Regions from separate parts of the Micromonospora sp. IBHARD003 genome, predicted to be linked through region 2. Evidence: riboswitches for the same ligand, from Rfam matches in the RefSeq annotation. Region 2 holds a riboswitch; each other region holds the start of a gene.
The links. Region 2 has a riboswitch for cyclic di-AMP ahead of ACTWOL_RS15295 (transglycosylase family protein). Riboswitches for the same ligand answer to the same signal wherever they lie in the genome.
Positions count from the first base shown of each region.

Region 1: it holds a riboswitch for cyclic di-AMP, as region 2 does, so the genes downstream of both, ACTWOL_RS27810 (M23 family metallopeptidase) here and ACTWOL_RS15295 (transglycosylase family protein) in region 2, are expected to answer to the same signal.
Region 3: it holds a riboswitch for cyclic di-AMP, as region 2 does, so the genes downstream of both, ACTWOL_RS04580 (C40 family peptidase) here and ACTWOL_RS15295 (transglycosylase family protein) in region 2, are expected to answer to the same signal.
Region 4: it holds a riboswitch for cyclic di-AMP, as region 2 does, so the genes downstream of both, ACTWOL_RS17745 (M23 family metallopeptidase) here and ACTWOL_RS15295 (transglycosylase family protein) in region 2, are expected to answer to the same signal.

Region 1 covers NZ_JBWBBX010000001.1:6,258,102-6,262,291, forward strand. The annotation lists gene ACTWOL_RS27805 (M16 family metallopeptidase) at 1-1,312, shown strand, start outside; cyclic di-AMP (ydaO/yuaA leader) riboswitch at 1,521-1,689, shown strand; gene ACTWOL_RS27810 (M23 family metallopeptidase) at 1,702-2,475, shown strand; gene ACTWOL_RS27815 (GntR family transcriptional regulator) at 2,670-3,353, shown strand; gene ACTWOL_RS27820 (HPr family phosphocarrier protein) at 3,600-3,881, opposite strand; gene ACTWOL_RS27825 (bifunctional acetate--CoA ligase family protein/GNAT family N-acetyltransferase) at 4,075-4,190, shown strand, end outside.
Region 2 covers NZ_JBWBBX010000001.1:3,448,297-3,452,486, forward strand. The annotation lists gene eno (phosphopyruvate hydratase) at 1-1,083, opposite strand, end outside; gene ACTWOL_RS15295 (transglycosylase family protein) at 1,488-2,168, opposite strand; cyclic di-AMP (ydaO/yuaA leader) riboswitch at 2,173-2,401, opposite strand; gene ACTWOL_RS15300 (transglycosylase family protein) at 2,658-3,647, opposite strand; gene ACTWOL_RS15305 (cytochrome P450 family protein) at 3,777-4,190, opposite strand, start outside.
Region 3 covers NZ_JBWBBX010000001.1:1,072,090-1,076,279, reverse strand. The annotation lists gene ACTWOL_RS04595 (8-amino-7-oxononanoate synthase) at 1-529, shown strand, start outside; gene ACTWOL_RS04590 (ATP-binding protein) at 887-1,327, shown strand; gene ACTWOL_RS04585 (DUF6328 family protein) at 1,375-1,896, opposite strand; gene ACTWOL_RS04580 (C40 family peptidase) at 2,070-2,546, opposite strand; cyclic di-AMP (ydaO/yuaA leader) riboswitch at 2,550-2,701, opposite strand; gene ACTWOL_RS04575 (hypothetical protein) at 3,111-3,419, opposite strand; gene ACTWOL_RS04570 (ATP-dependent Clp protease proteolytic subunit) at 3,427-4,095, opposite strand.
Region 4 covers NZ_JBWBBX010000001.1:4,000,772-4,004,961, forward strand. The annotation lists gene ACTWOL_RS17740 (PrsW family intramembrane metalloprotease) at 1-1,213, shown strand, start outside; gene ACTWOL_RS17745 (M23 family metallopeptidase) at 1,275-2,336, opposite strand; cyclic di-AMP (ydaO/yuaA leader) riboswitch at 2,348-2,483, opposite strand; gene ACTWOL_RS17750 (PP2C family protein-serine/threonine phosphatase) at 2,801-3,943, opposite strand.

The DNA.
Region 1 (4,190 bases), 2.8 Mb from region 2:
GCTCGGCAACGGGCTGACCGTGCTGCGCTGCCACCGGCCCGGTCAGCAGGTCGTGGCCGTCGAGGTGTTCATCGACGCTCCGCTGGAGGCGGAGCCCGAGGACCTCGACGGCGTTGCCACGATCATGGCCCGGGCGTTCTCCGAGGGCACCGACAAGCACACGGCGGAGGAGTTCGCCGCGGAGCTGGAGCGCTGCGGTGCGACGCTCGACTCGCACGCCGACCACCCCGGCGTCCGTGTCTCCCTCGAGGTGCCGGTCTCCCGGCTGCTCAAGGCCCTCGGTCTGCTGGCGGAGGCCCTGCGGGCGCCGCTGTTCGCGGACAGCGAGGTCGAGCGGCTGGTGCGCAACCGCCTGGACGAGATCCCGCACGAGACGGCGAATCCCGCCCGCCGGGCCGCCAAGGAGCTCTCCAGGCAGCTGTTCCCGGCGTCGTCGCGCATGTCGCGGCCCCGTCAGGGCAGCGAGGAGACCGTGGAGCGCATCGATTCCGCGGCCGTCAGGGCCTTCTACGAGGCCCATGTCCGGCCCGCATCGGCCACCGCCGTGATCGTCGGGGATCTCACCGGTGTCGACGTGGACGCCGTGCTGGCCGACACGCTCGGGGCCTGGACCGGCGGCGCGGGCGAGCACCGTCCCATGGCGCCGATCACCGCGGACGACACGGGCCGTGTGGTCATCGTCGACCGTCCCGGTGCGGTCCAGACCCAGCTGCTCATCGGCCGTATCGGTCCGGACCGCCACGACAGCGTCTGGCCGGCCCAGGTCCTCGGCACGTACTGCCTGGGCGGGACGCTCACCTCGCGCCTGGACCGCGTCCTGCGCGAGGAGAAGGGCTACACCTACGGTGTCCGCGCCTTCGCGCAGGTGCTGCGCTCCGCCGCCCCCTCGGCCCCGGGCGGCGCCACGGGCGCGGCGACGCTCGCGATCAGCGGCTCGGTGGACACCCCGCACACCGGCCCCGCCCTCGATGACCTGTTCACCGTGCTGCGCACCCTCGCCGCCGAGGGGCTGACGGACGCGGAGCGGGACGTCGCCGTACAGAACCTGGTCGGTGTGGCCCCGCTGAAGTTCGAGACCGCGGCGTCGGTCGCGGGCACGCTGGCCGACCAGGTCGAGCAGGACCTGCCGGACGACTTCCAGGGGCTGCTGTACGCCCGGCTGGCCGAGACGGGCACCGTCGAGGCGACGGCCGCGGTCGTCAACGCCTTCCCGGTGGACCGGCTTGTCACGGTGCTCGTGGGGGACGCGGCCGAGATCGAAGAGCCGGTCAGGGCCCTCGGGATCGGTGAAGTGACGGTTGTCACAGGCTGATTGACCGCCCGAGCGGTGAGGTGCCCGGGAAGGGCCTCGTTGGCGATGTGTCAACGGGGCCCTTTCGTATGTCCGTTTTGTTGGTGAGGCTACCCGTCTGACCTGTGGCATGCGCGACAAAAACGCGTGTCCGTTTGGTGATTGGAAGAAGATCGGCTTAGCGTCTTCTGCGCTGTCCGTTGGATGCATCTGCCGCACCCGCGGCATCGGACAGTCATCGCCGAGTCCCCGTCGGGCGCGAGCCTGGGGAGCCGGGGACCCATATGTCCCCTGGGGTGAATCGGAACGCCTTCGCGCTCACGCGTGGAGGGGATCCGTAGGAGACCTTCCTGCTCCGAACCCGTCAGCTAACCCGGTAGGCGAGAAGGAAGGAAAGGACAAGCCACTACATGGCGTTCACCCGTGCCACCGGGAAGCATCGTGGTCCGAGCCGGCTGTTGCGCAAGCGTGCGGGTATCGCCGGAGCCGCGGCCATCGCCACCACCGGCGTCGTCGGCGCTCTCGCCTCGCCGGCCCTCGCGGCCGACACGGACAGCGTCTCGGTCGAGGACACCGGTCTCAACCAGGTGATCGTGGCCGATGACACCCTCGCCGAGCAGGTCGGCGCCCAGGCCGACGTCCAGCAGGAAGAGGCCAATCTGGCCGCCGAGCAGGCCAGGGCCGAGGCCGAGGCGAAGCGCAAGGCGGAGATCCGGGTCCAGGCCGCCCGTGACGCCCAGGAGCGCGCCGCCCGTGAGGCCGAGCGCAAGCGCCTGATGACCTACAACCTGCCCGTCGCCGGGTCGTACGTCAGCACCGACTACCACGCGGGCGGTGCCGTCTGGTCCTCCGGCAGCCACACCGGCATCGACTTCCACGCCGCGTCCGGCACTTCGGTCGTCGCGGTCGGCACGGGCACCGTGGTCGAGGCGGGCTGGGGCGGTGCCTACGGCAACAACGTCGTGATCAAGATGCACGACGGCACGTACACCCAGTACGGCCATCTGTCGTCCATCGGCGTCTCCGTCGGTCAGCGCGTCACCCCGGGCCAGCAGATCGGCCTGTCCGGCTCGACCGGCAACACCACGGGCCCCCACCTCCACTTCGAGGCCCGCACGAGCGCCGACTACGGATCGGACATCGACCCGGTCGCGTATCTGCGCGGCCACGGAGTCAAGGTCTGACGCACTCGCACGGCCCGCAGCAATAGCGGTTGAAGGTCCCGCCGGTCATCTTACCGGCGGGGCCTTCGGCATTTTCCGGCCAAAAGATATCCATGAAGTGGTGGAGGCCATCGGAAATTCCGGCCCATTGGAATAGAGTCACCGGACAGACGTCGTCCGATCGGGTTTCGTGCGGATTAAAGCGGAGGTTCGGTATGCGCATTCCTGCGCGTTCGGTGTGCACGGCAATCCGCGACGACATCGTGTCCGGTGTCTTCGAGCGCGGCAGCCGGCTCGCCGAGGAGCAGCTGGCGGGCCGCTACGGCGTCTCACGCGTCCCCGTCCGCGAGGCGCTGCGCACCCTGGAGTCGGAGGGCTTCGTGGTGTCGCGGCGGCATGCCGGCGCGTGTGTCGCCGAGCCCACCGAACAGGAGGCCGCGGATCTCCTGGAAGTCCGCATGATCCTGGAGCCTCTGGGCGCGGCCCGGGCCGCGCAGCGGCGGACGCAGGCCCATCTCAAGGTGCTGCGCGGCCTGGTCAGACTCGGCCAGGAGCGGGCCCGCCGGGGTCAGGGAGAGGATCTGCGGTCGCTGGGCGGCTGGTTCCACGAGACGCTGGTGCAGGCGTCCGACAGCCCCGCCCTCGTCTCGCTGCTCACCCAGCTCCGGCACAAGATCGCCTGGATGTATGTGGTGGAGCAGCCGGCGCAGCCGGTGGAGTGCTGGTCCGAGCACGGCGCGATCGTGGACGCGGTGGCCCGGGGTGACGTGGAGCGGGCGCGTGCGCTGACCGCGCTGCACGCCGAGCGGACGACCGGGGCGCACCGATTGCGTATTCCGCCGCGCAGGGCCGTGAAGGGTTCGCAACAAGCCGTAAACACGGCGAGTGTCCGCTGTTAACAAAGGCGCCGTATACAAAGAAGGCCGCCTGGGTGCGGTGATCCTGACCAACCCTGAAAGTGCCCGCCATGGAAATGCGGCGAGATTGCGCCGTGGAAAATTCAGGTCCATGAGGATCATGAGGGTTATCGCGGTGAATCGCCTGCCATGAATTACGCGGGGCGCCGCCGATTTTTCTGATGTCCCGGTTTCCGGCAGTGCGCCGCGATGCCGGTGCGCGTGGCCGCACCGGCCGCGGCCGGCCGGTCAGACGGTTTCCGGGAGCTCCTCGAGCCCTTCGGCGACCAGCTTCGCCAGCCGGTCCAGCGCCACCTCGGCGCCGTCCGCGTCGGAGGCGATCACGATCTCCTCGCCACCCTCCGCGCCGAGGCCGAGCACCGCCAGCATCGAAGCGGCGTTGACCGGGGTGCCGTCGGCCTTGGCGATGGTCACCGGGATGCCGGAGGCCGTGGCGGCACGGACGAAGATGGAAGCGGGGCGGGCGTGCAGGCCCTCGGCCCAGCCGACGTTGACGCGGCGCTCAGCCATGGTGATGCCCTTCAAGTCCTAGCGGTTGTCTAGACCAGTCTCTCATGATGTGCGGAGTGCCCGGCAGCCGGGCGCCGACCCGATGTCCCTTTCCCGGGCCCGCGGGAGACGCCGGTCCCGGGCGCCCGGGTGACCTCAGCCTGCACCCGCGTTCCGGGCTTCGCGACCGGGGCCCGGCCCGTAGTCTTGGCCCATGCAGACCCCGTCGGATCACGCCTACCCCGACCACTGGGAAGCCGACGTGGTGCTGCGCGACGGTGGCACCGCGCGCATCCGGCCCATCACCACACAGGACGCCGAGCGGCTCGT
Region 2 (4,190 bases):
CATCATGCACTTGAAGCCGTTGCGCTGGGCCAGCTCGACGGCGTCCAGGGTCTCGGTCAGCGAACCGATCTGGTTGACCTTGACCAGCAGGGCGTTGGCGGCGCCCTCCTCGATGCCACGGGCGAGACGCTCCGGGTTGGTGACGAACAGGTCGTCGCCGACCAGCTGCACCTTGCTGCCGAGCTTCTCGGTGATGATCTTCCAGCCGGCCCAGTCGTCCTCGAACAGCGGGTCCTCGATGGAGACGAGCGGGTACGCGTCGACGAGCTCCGCGTAGTACTCGGTCATCTCGGCGGCGGAGCGCTCCTTGCCCTCGAAGACGTACGCGCCGTCCTTGTGGAACTCGGAGGCGGCCACGTCGAGCGCGAGGGCGATGTCCTTGCCGGGCGCGTAACCGGCCTGCTTGACGGCCTCGAGGATGAGGTCGAGGGCCTCGCGGTTGGAGTCCAGGTTCGGCGCGAAGCCGCCCTCGTCACCGAGACCGGTGGACAGGCCGCGCTCCTTCAGCACCTTCTTCAGGGTGTGGTAGACCTCGGTGCCCCAGCGCAGGGCCTCGGAGAAGGACTCCGCACCGATCGGGGCGATCATGAACTCCTGGATGTCCACGTTGGAGTCGGCGTGCGAGCCGCCGTTCAGGATGTTCATCATCGGCACCGGGAGCAGGTGCGCGTTCGGACCGCCCAGGTAGCGGAAGAGGGGGAGGTCGGAGGCCTCGGACGCGGCGTGGGCGACGGCCAGCGAGACACCGAGGATGGCGTTGGCACCGAGCGATGCCTTGTTGTCGGTGGCGTCCAGGTCGAACATCGCCTGGTCGATCAGGCGCTGCTCGGTGGCGTCGTATCCGACGAGCTCCGGGCCGATCTGCTCGATCACGGCGAGGACGGCCTTCTCGACGCCCTTGCCCATGTAGCGGTTCTGGTCTCCGTCACGGAGCTCAATGGCCTCGAACGCACCGGTGGAGGCACCGGAGGGAACAGCAGCACGGCCGGTGCTGCCGTCGTCGAGGCCGACCTCGACCTCGACCGTGGGGTTGCCTCGGGAGTCCAGGATTTCCCGGGCTACGACGACGTCGATGGACGGCACGAGCATCTCCTTCTGGGATGTGGCGCTGAAAGTGACGTATGCGAAGCACCTGCGGTACAGGTGCGGCGCGGGGTCGGTGCAGGGTCGCTTCGGCCTTGCGACATGAGCCTAACCGGACCGGGGGGATCGGCCGGCCGCTGCCCGGCCCGTGGGACGAAAAAGGAAGCCAAAGCGGCAGAAACCCCGACCCGGGGCAACCTCCCGTGCCCGAAGGACTACGGAGAAGTTGCACCGGGCCGGGGTTTCCGGGGGGACGGGTGTGCTGCGAAGGGGCGGGTGTGCCGCCCGGTGGTCCGCCGGGTCCACCGGGCGACGGCCCGCGGAGAGACCCGGGATGTTCCCTCTGGATCTCCCTGGTTCCGGGGCGGGGAGTCCCCTGGGCGGGGGCCCCGGAGCGGGGTGGGTCAGCGCAGGTGGAGCAGCTGACCGGGGTAGATCACATCGGCGTCGTCGACGATGTCCTTGTTGAGGTCGAACAGCCTCTGCCAGCCGCCCTTGACCTTGTGCTTCTCGGCGATCTGGCTCAGGGTGTCGCCGGACTTCACCTTGTACTCGCCGTCGCCCTTCTTCACCGGGGCGGCGGGACGCTCGGAGCGGGTGGTCGGGGCCTCGGCGCGCTTCGGGGCCGGAGCGGCGGGCTTCGCCTTCGGGGCAGCCTTGGTCTTGGCGGGCTTCGGAGCGGCCTCGGCGGCGCCACCGGTGTACGCGGCGCGGGACAGGTTCACGCCGCAGTGCGGCCACGCGCCCTTGCCCTGGCCGGCCAGGACCTTCTCGGCGATCTGTATCTGCTGGCTCTTGCTGGCCTTGTCGGCGGTGGAGGCGAAGGCGGTACCGCCGAAGGCGGCCCAGGTGGAGGCCGAGAACTGCAGGCCGCCGTAGAAGCCGTTGCCGGTGTTGATCGACCAGTCGCCACCGGACTCGCACTGGGCGACGGCGTCCCACTCGGAGGCGGTCGCGGCGGAGGCGGTCCCCGAGATCATGAGCGGCGCGGCGATGGCGGCACCGGTGACGCCGGCGGCGTAGGTGGCGATACGGGCGGTGCGCGCGGACGGGCGGCGGTGCTTGCCCTTGCCGGAAAGCAGCATGGAGTTATCCCCTCACCGACGCCTGCGAGGTGAGCTGTCGGGTTCGGGCCGATGGGGTGTCCCCCGTTCCGGTCGGACTGGGCATCCGACGGAACCGGAAGACGAGTTGCCCGGCCGCGCGACCTAGCGCGCGGCTTCACCCCAAGCCGCTCCCGCCCACCCTCATCGGGCTCATCGGGCCGTTGCGGCACTTACCTTGGGTCCCCCGCTCCTGCCTACGGCGCTTGACGCGACGGCTGTTCCCTACGACCGACGGCAGGATTCGGCGTGACGGTCGACGGGGCCCGCGATGGCGAGCGGTCAGACCGTAAACACACCTCTCCCCGATGTTCAAAGGAGGAACATCGGGGAGAAATCACCCATATCTGACGGGGCCTGATGTCCGTTTTCGCAGGTGAGAGGTGGGATGGCCCTACTTGGCGGGCATCCGGGGTCAGTTGACCGGAAGAGACTCATGTCTCACTTGCACAGAAGTGGACATAAGCACCCTTACCGCTTCGTCAACTGCCCCTGCTCCGGGGTGAGATCGAGGCTCTGGCCAGGAGTGATGAAGTTGGCGTTAGAGCCGACGACATCCTCGTTCGCCTTGTAGAGCGCGACCCAGCCGCCGGGCACCTCGTGCGCGTCCGCGATCAAGGAGAGGCTGTCGCCGGAGCGGACGATGTACTCATCCACCGCACCGGCGGCATCCCGTGTCGATCCGTCACCCCGTGAGGCATGACGACCGGATTCATACTCATCGCCCGAATTGCCCGCCTTACCCTCCTCTGCGGGGGTGCCGCGGCGCTTGCCGGAACCGGCCTCGGTGCCGTTGCTCACACCCTGGGAGGAGTCGGCCGAATCGGACGCGTCCGCGTCCTGCTTGCCCTGCGCGTCCTGCGCCGGGGATCCGGCCGGCTTGGACGCCTCGCGCATCGTCTGCCCTTCGGCACCCGTGGACGAGTTCTGCCCCGGCTGCTCCCCGCCGGACGACGGGGAAGCCTGGGGCTCCGCCCTCACCGCGTCCGCACCGTCACCGAAGGAGGGTGCGTCCACCTCGTCGTCATCGCCCTGGGAGCCCAGCGTCCGGCCCGTGGCGCCGGGGTCGACCCGGGGCGAGGACGAGTCCTTGATCAGCCCGGTGACCGCGGCACAGCTCTCCCACGCCGACGGGCCTTCCGCGGCGAGCACCTTCTCGGCGACCGCGATCTGCTGCGAGCGGCTCGCCAGGTCGGGCCGCGGCGCGTACGCCGTGCCGCCGTGCCGCTCCCAGGCCTCCTGGGAAAGCTGCAGCCCGCCGTAGAAGCCGTTGCCGAGGTCGGCGCTCCACATTCCGCCGGTCTCACAGTTCGCGACCCGGTCCCAGGTACCGGCGTCGGCGGCCGACGCGGCACCCGCGCCGAGCAGCGGGATGGCGATCGCCGATCCTGTCACCCCTGCCGCGACGAAGAGGGCGGGAGCCTGGCGGGGGCGGCGGTGTCGACCATTCCCGGAGAGCATGCGTGGGCCTTTCGTGTGACGACAGGGGACCTGGGGATCCCGAGTTGACGGTGAACGTAGCCGCATCCGAGCGATAGTCACAAGTCGATGCAGGGGAGATCACGTGAAAGTCACGATACTGATGGGACGTCAGATCTTTTGGCGCGTGAACTCAACTGGCAGAGTGCGCAATCCACGCATGATCAGCCCTCCGCGCCAGCGCAAATCGGATGGATCCACTGAAAGCCGCAAGTCAGGCAACCTGGTCAGTAGGGTCGCCAGCGCGGTCTGCCCCTCCAGCCGTGCGAGGGGCGCGCCGAGGCAGTAGTGGATCCCGTGCCCGTATCCGAGGTGCTGGTTGTCCCGGCGGGCCAGGTCGAGCACATCGGGGTCGGGAAAGCGGTCCGGGTCCCGGTCGGCCGCGGCGAGCACCACGAGGACGGGGTCGCCGGAGGCGATCTCCTGCCCGCCGAGGCTGAGCGGCTCGGTCGCGAACCGCCAGGTGGCCAGCTCCACCGGCCCGTCGAAGCGGAGGAGTTCCTCGACACCGGATGCGAGCAGGGA
Region 3 (4,190 bases), 2.4 Mb from region 2:
AGACGGCGGCCGGGGTGCCCTGCACGCGGCGGGACTCGCGGGCTCCGCCGATGTCGTCGCCACCATGACCCTCTCCAAGTCCCTCGGCAGCCAGGGCGGAGCGGTGCTCGGTCCCGCACGGGTCATCAGCCATCTGGTCAATGCCGCACGGACGTTCATCTTCGACACCGGGCTCGCGCCGGCCGCGGCGGGCGCTGCGCTGGCGGGTCTGCGGCTGCTGCAGCGCGAACCGGGGCTGGCCGAGCGCGCCCGGGAGGTGGCGACGACGCTGCACGCGCGCCTCACGGACGCCGGGCTGACGGCCGCCCGCCCGGACGCCGCGGTCGTTTCCGTCCAGGCGCCGTCGCCGGATGCGGCCGTGCGCTGGGCCGCGGACTGCCGGGCCGGGGGTCTGGCCGTCGGCTGCTTCCGGCCGCCGTCCGTGCCCGACGGCATCTCGCGGATCAGACTCACCGCGCGGGCCGATCTCACGGACCGCCGGATCGAGGAGGCGGTCGGCGTCATCCTGCGCAACGCGCCGTCCCGCTGAGCCCGTACGGACGCCGGACGGCCCGCGGGGGCCCCGGCGGTCGGCCAACGGGCCGCCCCGGTGGCGCCGTTCGAGCCGATGGCCGGGCCGGGGCGCCGAACCACCGCCCGGCCGCCGCGCTTGAGAGCCGGGCCGTAGACAGCGGTTGCCCCGGTGCGCGGCCAAATACGGTCTCGCGTAGCAGAGTTCACTGCTTCGGGCGACAGTTGTCTGCACATCCGGGCGGATCGCCGCCGGAGGCGGCACAGACGGTGGCACTCTGGCGTTCAGCGCAAACGAGGCCACGCGCCGGCACACCGTCCGCTCCGTGCCGTCCCGTGTCGTCCTGCGGCCCCCGTGGGAAAGGGACAGCTCGCCATGGCAGACCACCAAGAAGCATCCGTCACTCTGCCGAGCGATCCCGCCTCGGTCTCCACGGCCAGGAGATACGTCTCCGGCGTCCTCACCGAATGGGGTCTTCCGGGGGAGGACCAGATGGCGGACACGGTACGCCTGATCGTCTCCGAGCTGGCCACCAACGCCGTCCAGCACACCTTCGGGCAGTCGCCGACGTTCACCGTCGGCCTGCGGCTGGAGCGGGACGAGCAGCTGCGCATCGGCGTCACCGACAGCCATCCGCGCTGGCCGCAGCGGCTGCCCGCGGCGGTCCAGCAGGACAACGGCCGCGGAATGGTGATCATCCGCACCCTCACCGCCGAGCACGGCGGGCAGCTGTCGGTGGCCCCCACTCCGGAGGGCGGCAAGACCGTCTGGATCGCCCTGCCCTGGGCACCCGCTCCACTCGGGGACCCGGACTGAGGGCCGGTGTCACCGATACGGACATGAACGCCGGTGCCGTACGGACGTCAGCGGTCGGGCCGTTGCCGTTGGCCGTCCGGGCGCTCCCGCCGGCCCAGCCTGAGTGCAAGCGCCAAGGGCAGAGCGCCCCACAGCAGCGTGCACACGAACAGGGTCGCCGCGGCGGCGACGATCCCCTCGGGCGTGCCGTGCACGACATCGACGACCAGCAGTACCGCCGAGGTCAGCGCCAGGGCGAGCACGGCCATACCGATCCCGGCCAGGCGGGAGGAGACGGAGACGATCTCCTTCTTGGCGCCCTTGCGGAAGAGGCCCCGGTGCACCGCGGCGGGTGCGGTGAACAGCGCCGCTGCCAGCACGGCCAGCATCAGCGTCGTCACGTACGTACCGCGCTGGAAGGAGTCGAGGGACGGGAAGCGGGCGGTGAAGGCCAAGGTCAGCAGGAAGGCGAACAGGATCTGGACGCCGGTCTGGATGACACGAAGCTCCTGCAGAAGCTCGGCGAAATTGCGGTCCGCCTGCTCCAGCTCCGTTTCGTCCCGCGAGGCGCGGGTGTCGTCATCGCCCATTTGGTACGAGTAACGCACATCCTGCGGATCCTGTCATGTGCACGGGCCGGTCGGACGAGGCGCCGGCCGTGCCCCGTGGATGCCCGGACCGGCGACGCAATGCGCCGTGTCCGCGCGCGTATCCGGAGGCTCCCACGGGGCCGCACACCGCTCCTACCGGATGTCCCGGAAGGTCACCGCACGCGCCCGTACCGGACGCTCTTGGACCAGATCTTGCTCAGCTTCACCACGGAGCCGCTCTTGGGCGAGTGCCAGATCCGTCCCCGGCCCGCATAGATGCCGACGTGGTAGACCTGCCCGCCGGAGTGGAAGAACACCAGGTCACCTTGCTGGCGGCTGGACGCCGGGACATGGCGTGTGCGGTTGTACTGCGCCTGTGCGGTGCGCGGCAGGCTCTTGCCCGCCTTCTGGAACGAGTAGAGGACCAGACCCGAACAGTCGAACCGGTTGGGGCCCGTGGCGCCGTACCGGTAGGGCGCACCCTTCTTGGACTCGGCGACTTTGAGAGCCTTGGCCGCGTACACGGAGGCGGCGTGGGCCTCGGGGGTGCCGCCTGGAACGAGCAGTGAGCCGCCCATGGTGGCGAGTGTGAGCGCCGAGACGGCACCCGTCCGGGAGAGCAGGGACGGGCAGTGTGTCTGCGCAGTCATGCGCAACCCTTCGTCAGCCGCCTGAGAAGGATGACCTGTCGGGTTCGGGCTGGCGAAGGTGCCCGGCCGCACGAAGCGGCTTCACCCCAAGGTCCGGCCACTGGGCGCGGACCGTACTGCTGGGTCCTCCACTCCTGCCGAAGCACTCATGTCGACCAGACATCCGGCGCGGCGGCAGGACTCGGCGTCCGCCCGGACCGCCCCGCCGTGGTGGCGGGGGCTTGTCGTCCCAGGGATCTTGACGCACGAACTGCCGGAATTCCGAGTCGAAACGACGATTTGTGAGGCTCCTCACCGCTGGCCCATTCAGGTGGACGATCCCGTTCGGCCCAGTCGGAGTGGCCGCGTAACGAGCGTCGTACCTGCGGCGGAACGGATCGTTCGGCCAGATGGCCGACGAGGGAACGCAACTTGCTCAGACCCCGTGCGCCGGCCCCGGCTACGCCACCTGGCCGACACCCAGTCGTACGCGTGTGTCCCGCCGTCGGCGCGGTGGACGCCGTCCTTCGGCGATGGCCGGGCCGTGGCCGCGTCCCGGTGCACGGCCACGGCCCGGCCGCGGGCTCAACGGGGGGACTCCGGCGGGACGGTGATCCGCGCGGTCCGCCGCTCGCCGTCCAGTACGCGCAAGGCGCGGGCCAGCGTGGCAGCGTGCAATTCCCTTTCCCCGCGCGCGTGCATCAGCGCGAGCGCGTCCCGCAGGGCGACGGCCTGCGCTGCCAGCGCCTGTGCGGCGCGCAGCGCTCCGTAGGTATGGGTGCCACGGGCCGGGTTGATCCTTCCCAGCTGGTCGACGACTTCGAGATAGCGGTCGATGAACTCGCCTTCGGCGCGGGTCAGGGCGGGCAGCGGAGGAAGCTCGGGCGGCAGCACCGCCCGCTCACCGCGTTCCGGGCGAAGCCGCGGACGCCTTGCGGTTTGTGATGATGTGATCGACCAGGCCGAAGTCCTTCGCCCCGGCGGCGTCGAAGACCGTGTCGCGGTCCAGCACGGTGCGTACGCGCTCGTCGCTCTGCCCGGTATGCCGTACGAGCATGGCCCCCATCTGCTCGTGCAGCCTCAGCAGTTCCCGTGCGTGGACGTCCAGGTCGGACGGCTGCCCCTGAACGGGCTCGTCCAGCGCGGGCTGCCGGACGACGATCCTGGCGCCGGGCAGCGCCATGCGCTTGCCGGGCGTACCGGCGGCCAGCAGTACGGCAGCGGTCGAAGCCGCTTGTCCGAGACAGGTCGTGGCCACGTCGCACCCGACCACCTGCATGGTGTCGTAGACGGAGGTCATCGCACTGACGGGACCGCCGGGGGAGTTGATGTAGAGGTGGATGTCCTGCTCGGGTGCGGCGTATTCGAGGTAGAGGAGTTGGGCGACGACATCACCCGCCGATGTGTCGTCGACGGCCGTGCCGAGGAAGACGATCCGTTCGCCGAGGAGCTTCGCGTAGGGGTCGAGGGTGCGGACGCCGTTGGTGGTCCGTTCGCTGAACTCCGGCAGGACGTAACGGGCGTAAGGGCGGTCCAAGGCGTACCCCTTCGTCGGAATGCGGCGCTGCATTCATGGGTGAAAAATGTACAGGACGTACAGACTGTCGTGATGGCGAGCATGGCCCATGGACGAAGGGGGAAGCAACAAGTCGGATGGCAGTTCGC
Region 4 (4,190 bases), 550 kb from region 2:
CCGCTCCCTCTGGGGCAACACGGCGGTGCGCGCCTGGGCCGTGATCACCCTGCTGGTCCTGTGCGGCCTGGTCATCCTGGCACTGGTCCGCGAGCAGACCGGCACCGAGGGCTTCCTGGTGGGCCTCGGCCTCGCTCTCCTGCCGGTGCCGCTGCTGATGGCGGCGTTCCGCTGGCTGGACCGGGTCGAGCCGTGCCCGTGGCCGAACCTTCTCTTCTCCTTCGCCTGGGGCGCCTGCGCCGCCGCGCTCGTCGCGATCATCGCGAACTCCTTCGCGACCCAGTGGATAGCGACCGCGACGGCCGATCCGGCGTCGGCCGACACGATCGGCGCCACGGTCATCGCTCCCGTCGTGGAGGAGAGCGCCAAGGCGGCCGCCGTGCTGCTCCTCTTCCTCTTCCGCAGGAGGGACTTCACCGGAATCGTCGACGGCGTCGTCGTGGCCGGGTTCACCGCGACCGGTTTCGCCTTCACCGAGAACGTCCTCTATCTCGGCAACGCCTTCCTCGAGGACCAGGAGTTCGGCCGTTCGGGCTTCGCGTCCGTCACGGCGGCGACCTTCTTCGTACGGATCGTGATGTCGCCGTTCGCGCATCCGCTCTTCACCGTGCTCACGGGCATCGGATTCGGTGCCGCCGCGCTCACCGCCCGGCGCCGCCGGCTGCGCAGGACCGTGCTGCCTCTGCTCGGCCTCACCCTGGCGATCGGGGCGCACGCCCTGTGGAACGGCTCGGCGGTCTTCGGCCCCTGGGGTTTCTACGCGGTGTACGGGGCCGTCATGGTGCCTGCCTTCGCCCTGCTGACCTGGCTGGCGGTCTGGACCCGGCAACGCGAGCTGCGTACGGTCGCGGCCCAGCTTCCCGCGTACGCGGCGGCAGGCTGGCTCTCCCCCGCCGAGCCACAGGCCCTGTCCTCGATGCAGACCCGCACGATGGCCCGCGATCTCGTCAACCGCGCCCACGGGGGCATGGCGGCCCGCGCCGTGTCGGAGTACGAGGCGTTCGCGACCTCGCTCGCCTTCCTCCGCCACCGGGCTTACCAAGGCACGGCGGGTCCCGACTTCATCGCCCGTGAGCAGGAGCTGCTCCACCACCTCTGGCAGCGCAGGCACATCGCGTCCCCGGCTCTGACGCATGCCGCCAGGGCGACGGGCCGCGTACGGGTGCCGCCGCCACACAGGGACTACGAGGGGTACAACCCCTACCGGGCTTAGGGTCGGCTTAGGGGATGGCTTAGGGTCCGTCTTCCAGGGCTTCCGGGACTTCAGGCCGGGATCAGAGGCTGAGGCCCTTGCCCCGCAGCCATGCCGCCGGGTCCACCCCGTCGCCGCCCGACGTGTGCACCTCGAGGTGCAGATGCGGACCGGTCACATTGCCGGTGGCGCCCACACGCCCGATGGTCTCGCCGGTCGCGACGCTCTGGCCCGCGCCGACGGTCATCGAGGACAGATGGCAGTACCAGATCTCGGTGCCGTCCTCGAGCTCCAGCACGATGCGGTACCCGTACGCCCCCGACCAGCCGGCGGACTTGACGGTCCCTCCGTGCACGGCCTTGGCAGGCGTTCCCGTGGGGGCCGCGAAGTCGAGTCCGGTGTGGTAGCCGGACGACCACATGGAGCCGGCCTCGCCGAACGTGGAGGTGAGGGTGTACGAGGACGTCGGCAGCGAGTAGCTCGCGGCCAGCTTGGCGAGCCGCTCGGCCTCCGCCGCTTCTTCGGCCTTCCGCTTCGCCTCTTCGGCCTCGCGCTTCGCTTCCGCGGCCTGGGCCTCGGCCGCCGACTGCTGCTTGTTGGCATCCGCGGCGGCCTTCACGGCGGCAGCCTGCTCGGCCGCGTTCGTGGCCTCCGCTTCGACTTCGGCCTGCTGCTGCTCGGCCTGCTGGAGGATCCGGGCACGCAGGGCCTCACCCGCGTTGCCCTGCTGGGAGCCGGCCTGTGTGGCGGTGTCGGAGACGGGCTGCGCGGTCAGCGGCCGGGCATTGGCGTCATCGTCCTGCTCGTCGGAATCGTCCGAGATCAGGTCGCCGACCCCGGGAAGCGACGCGGCGTCCGGCAGATTGTCCGTGATGGTGTCCGGCAGGGAGATGGATACCGCCGGCTTGTCCTGGGCGGTGGCCATGCCACCCGCACCGACGGCGGCGATCACCCCGACGCCGAGGACGGTGGAGCTGCGCGCGAGTCCGTTGCGCTGCTTGGCGACGCGGTGCCTGCCGCGGACCGGACGAACGGTCTCCTCGGTGGGGTTCCATTCCTCCGCCCCGGAGGAGAGGTTCCACTCGGCGGTCGGAGGCCACTCGGTGGTGGGAAACTCCTGGAGGGCAGGCTCGTTTGACGCCACGGAGGCGTGCTCCTTTCCTTCCTTCTCGCCTACCGGGTTAGCTGACGGGTTCGGAGCAGGAAGGTCTCCTACGGGCACGACGAAGCACCCGATTCACCCCAATTGGTGGTTCCCCGGTTCCCTTGCGGGATTCGGCGCATGCGCACGGTGCCGCCTCTTGCGGCGGCTGGGACGACCGCGCTGCGTTATCGAACGTTAATAGACACCGAGGCCGTATTCCAAGCCGTTCCCGTTGATCGTTAATGAATCTCAGTGGGGACAAATCAGCCGGATTGCGGGCGAGTCGTGCGACTTGACCGCCCCTCACACCTCAATGTTCACGGTTGAATTTCTGATGGCACGTCACACGTGAGGGGAAGGGCTGCGCGTCGATCACCTTCCGTACATGCATCCGTACCCGCAGGATCGGGCACGGCGCCCGGAGCACGCCCATGCGCCCACGTGCCCACGTGCCCATGAAACCCCTAGGACACCACCGGCATCGTCCGGCGCCGCGCCGGCTGCCGCACACCGGGCCGGCCGACCGCCAGCAGCGCCATGTCGTCCGTCAGGCCACCGCCGGTGTGCCGCCGCACATCGGCGACGAGCGCGTCCAGCAGCCCGTCCGGCCCGGGAAAGATACGGCCGCAGAGCCGCTCCTGCGGATCGTAGAAGGTGCCGTGCCCGTCCCGGGCTTCGGTCAGACCGTCCGTGTAGAGGAGCAGCGTCGCCCCGGGAGGAAAGGGCGCCTCGTCCGCGTGGTCCGGCCAGTGGGCGAGCTCCCCCATGCCGAGCGGCAGCGCGTTCTGGCTCGGTTCCAGCAGGTCCAGAGCCCCGTCCGCGTACAGCACGATGGGCGGCGGATGGCCCCTGTTGACCACCCGGACGCGCCCCTCGCCGTGCCGGATCTCGGCGAGTATGGCCGTGGTGAACCCCTCGACCTCGTCGAGTCCGTGCGGCCGGGCACCCTCACGCGCCAGCGCCCGCTCCAGTCGCTGGGCGACCCCCTCCAGCGCGGACTCCTCGTCGGCCACCTCGCGGAACGCCCCGAGGAGCACGGCCACCGTCTCGACCGCGTCCAGCCCTTTGCCCCGTACGTCCCCGACCACCAGCCGCACACCGAACGGCGTGTCCTGTACCGCGAACAGGTCCCCGCCGATGAACGCGTCCGCCTGCGCCGCCTCGTACCGGGCCGCGACCTGCAGGCCACCGATCCGCTCGGCGGGCGTGGGGAGGACCGCGCGCTGGGCGGCCTCGGCGATGACCCGCGCGGAGGCAAGGCGTTCACCGCTGCGGCGGAGCACCCGGTTGATGTAGAGGGCGACCACGGACACCGTGAGCACGGTCAGGACCTCGGTCGTCGCCGGCACCTGGCCCACCGTGCCGTTGTAGATGTGCAGACCGAGCACGGTCAGCACGCTGGTGACCATGGCGAGCAGGGTGCCGCGCCAGGAGTAGAAGGGGGCGGCGAGCAGCGGAGCGGCGGCGAAGAGCGGCGACGCGCGGTACGCCTCGGGCGTGAACAGATCGAAGACCACTCCGACGACGATCATCAGCCAGGGCAGCAGCATGACGAGGACACGGCCGCGGTTGCGCCGGGGTCCTTCGTCGCCTGCGTTGTATGCCACGACTGTTCTCCTGCCGGTCCGACCACGATCGCGGACGGTACCGCGCCCCACCCAGGCTGGCCGTAGCCGCGCCGCGGGGCGAGTCGCCGTCGGCCAACCGGACCAGGTCCTGGCGGAGGCGATGGTCACCGGGGGCCCTCTCGTGACCGTACCCCAGGCGGCGGCACACGGCAGCCGCTCCGGTCACCGGCTCCGTACGGCACCCGGACAGGGCCTGGACGGGCCTGGACGCACCGATGGCCCGAAT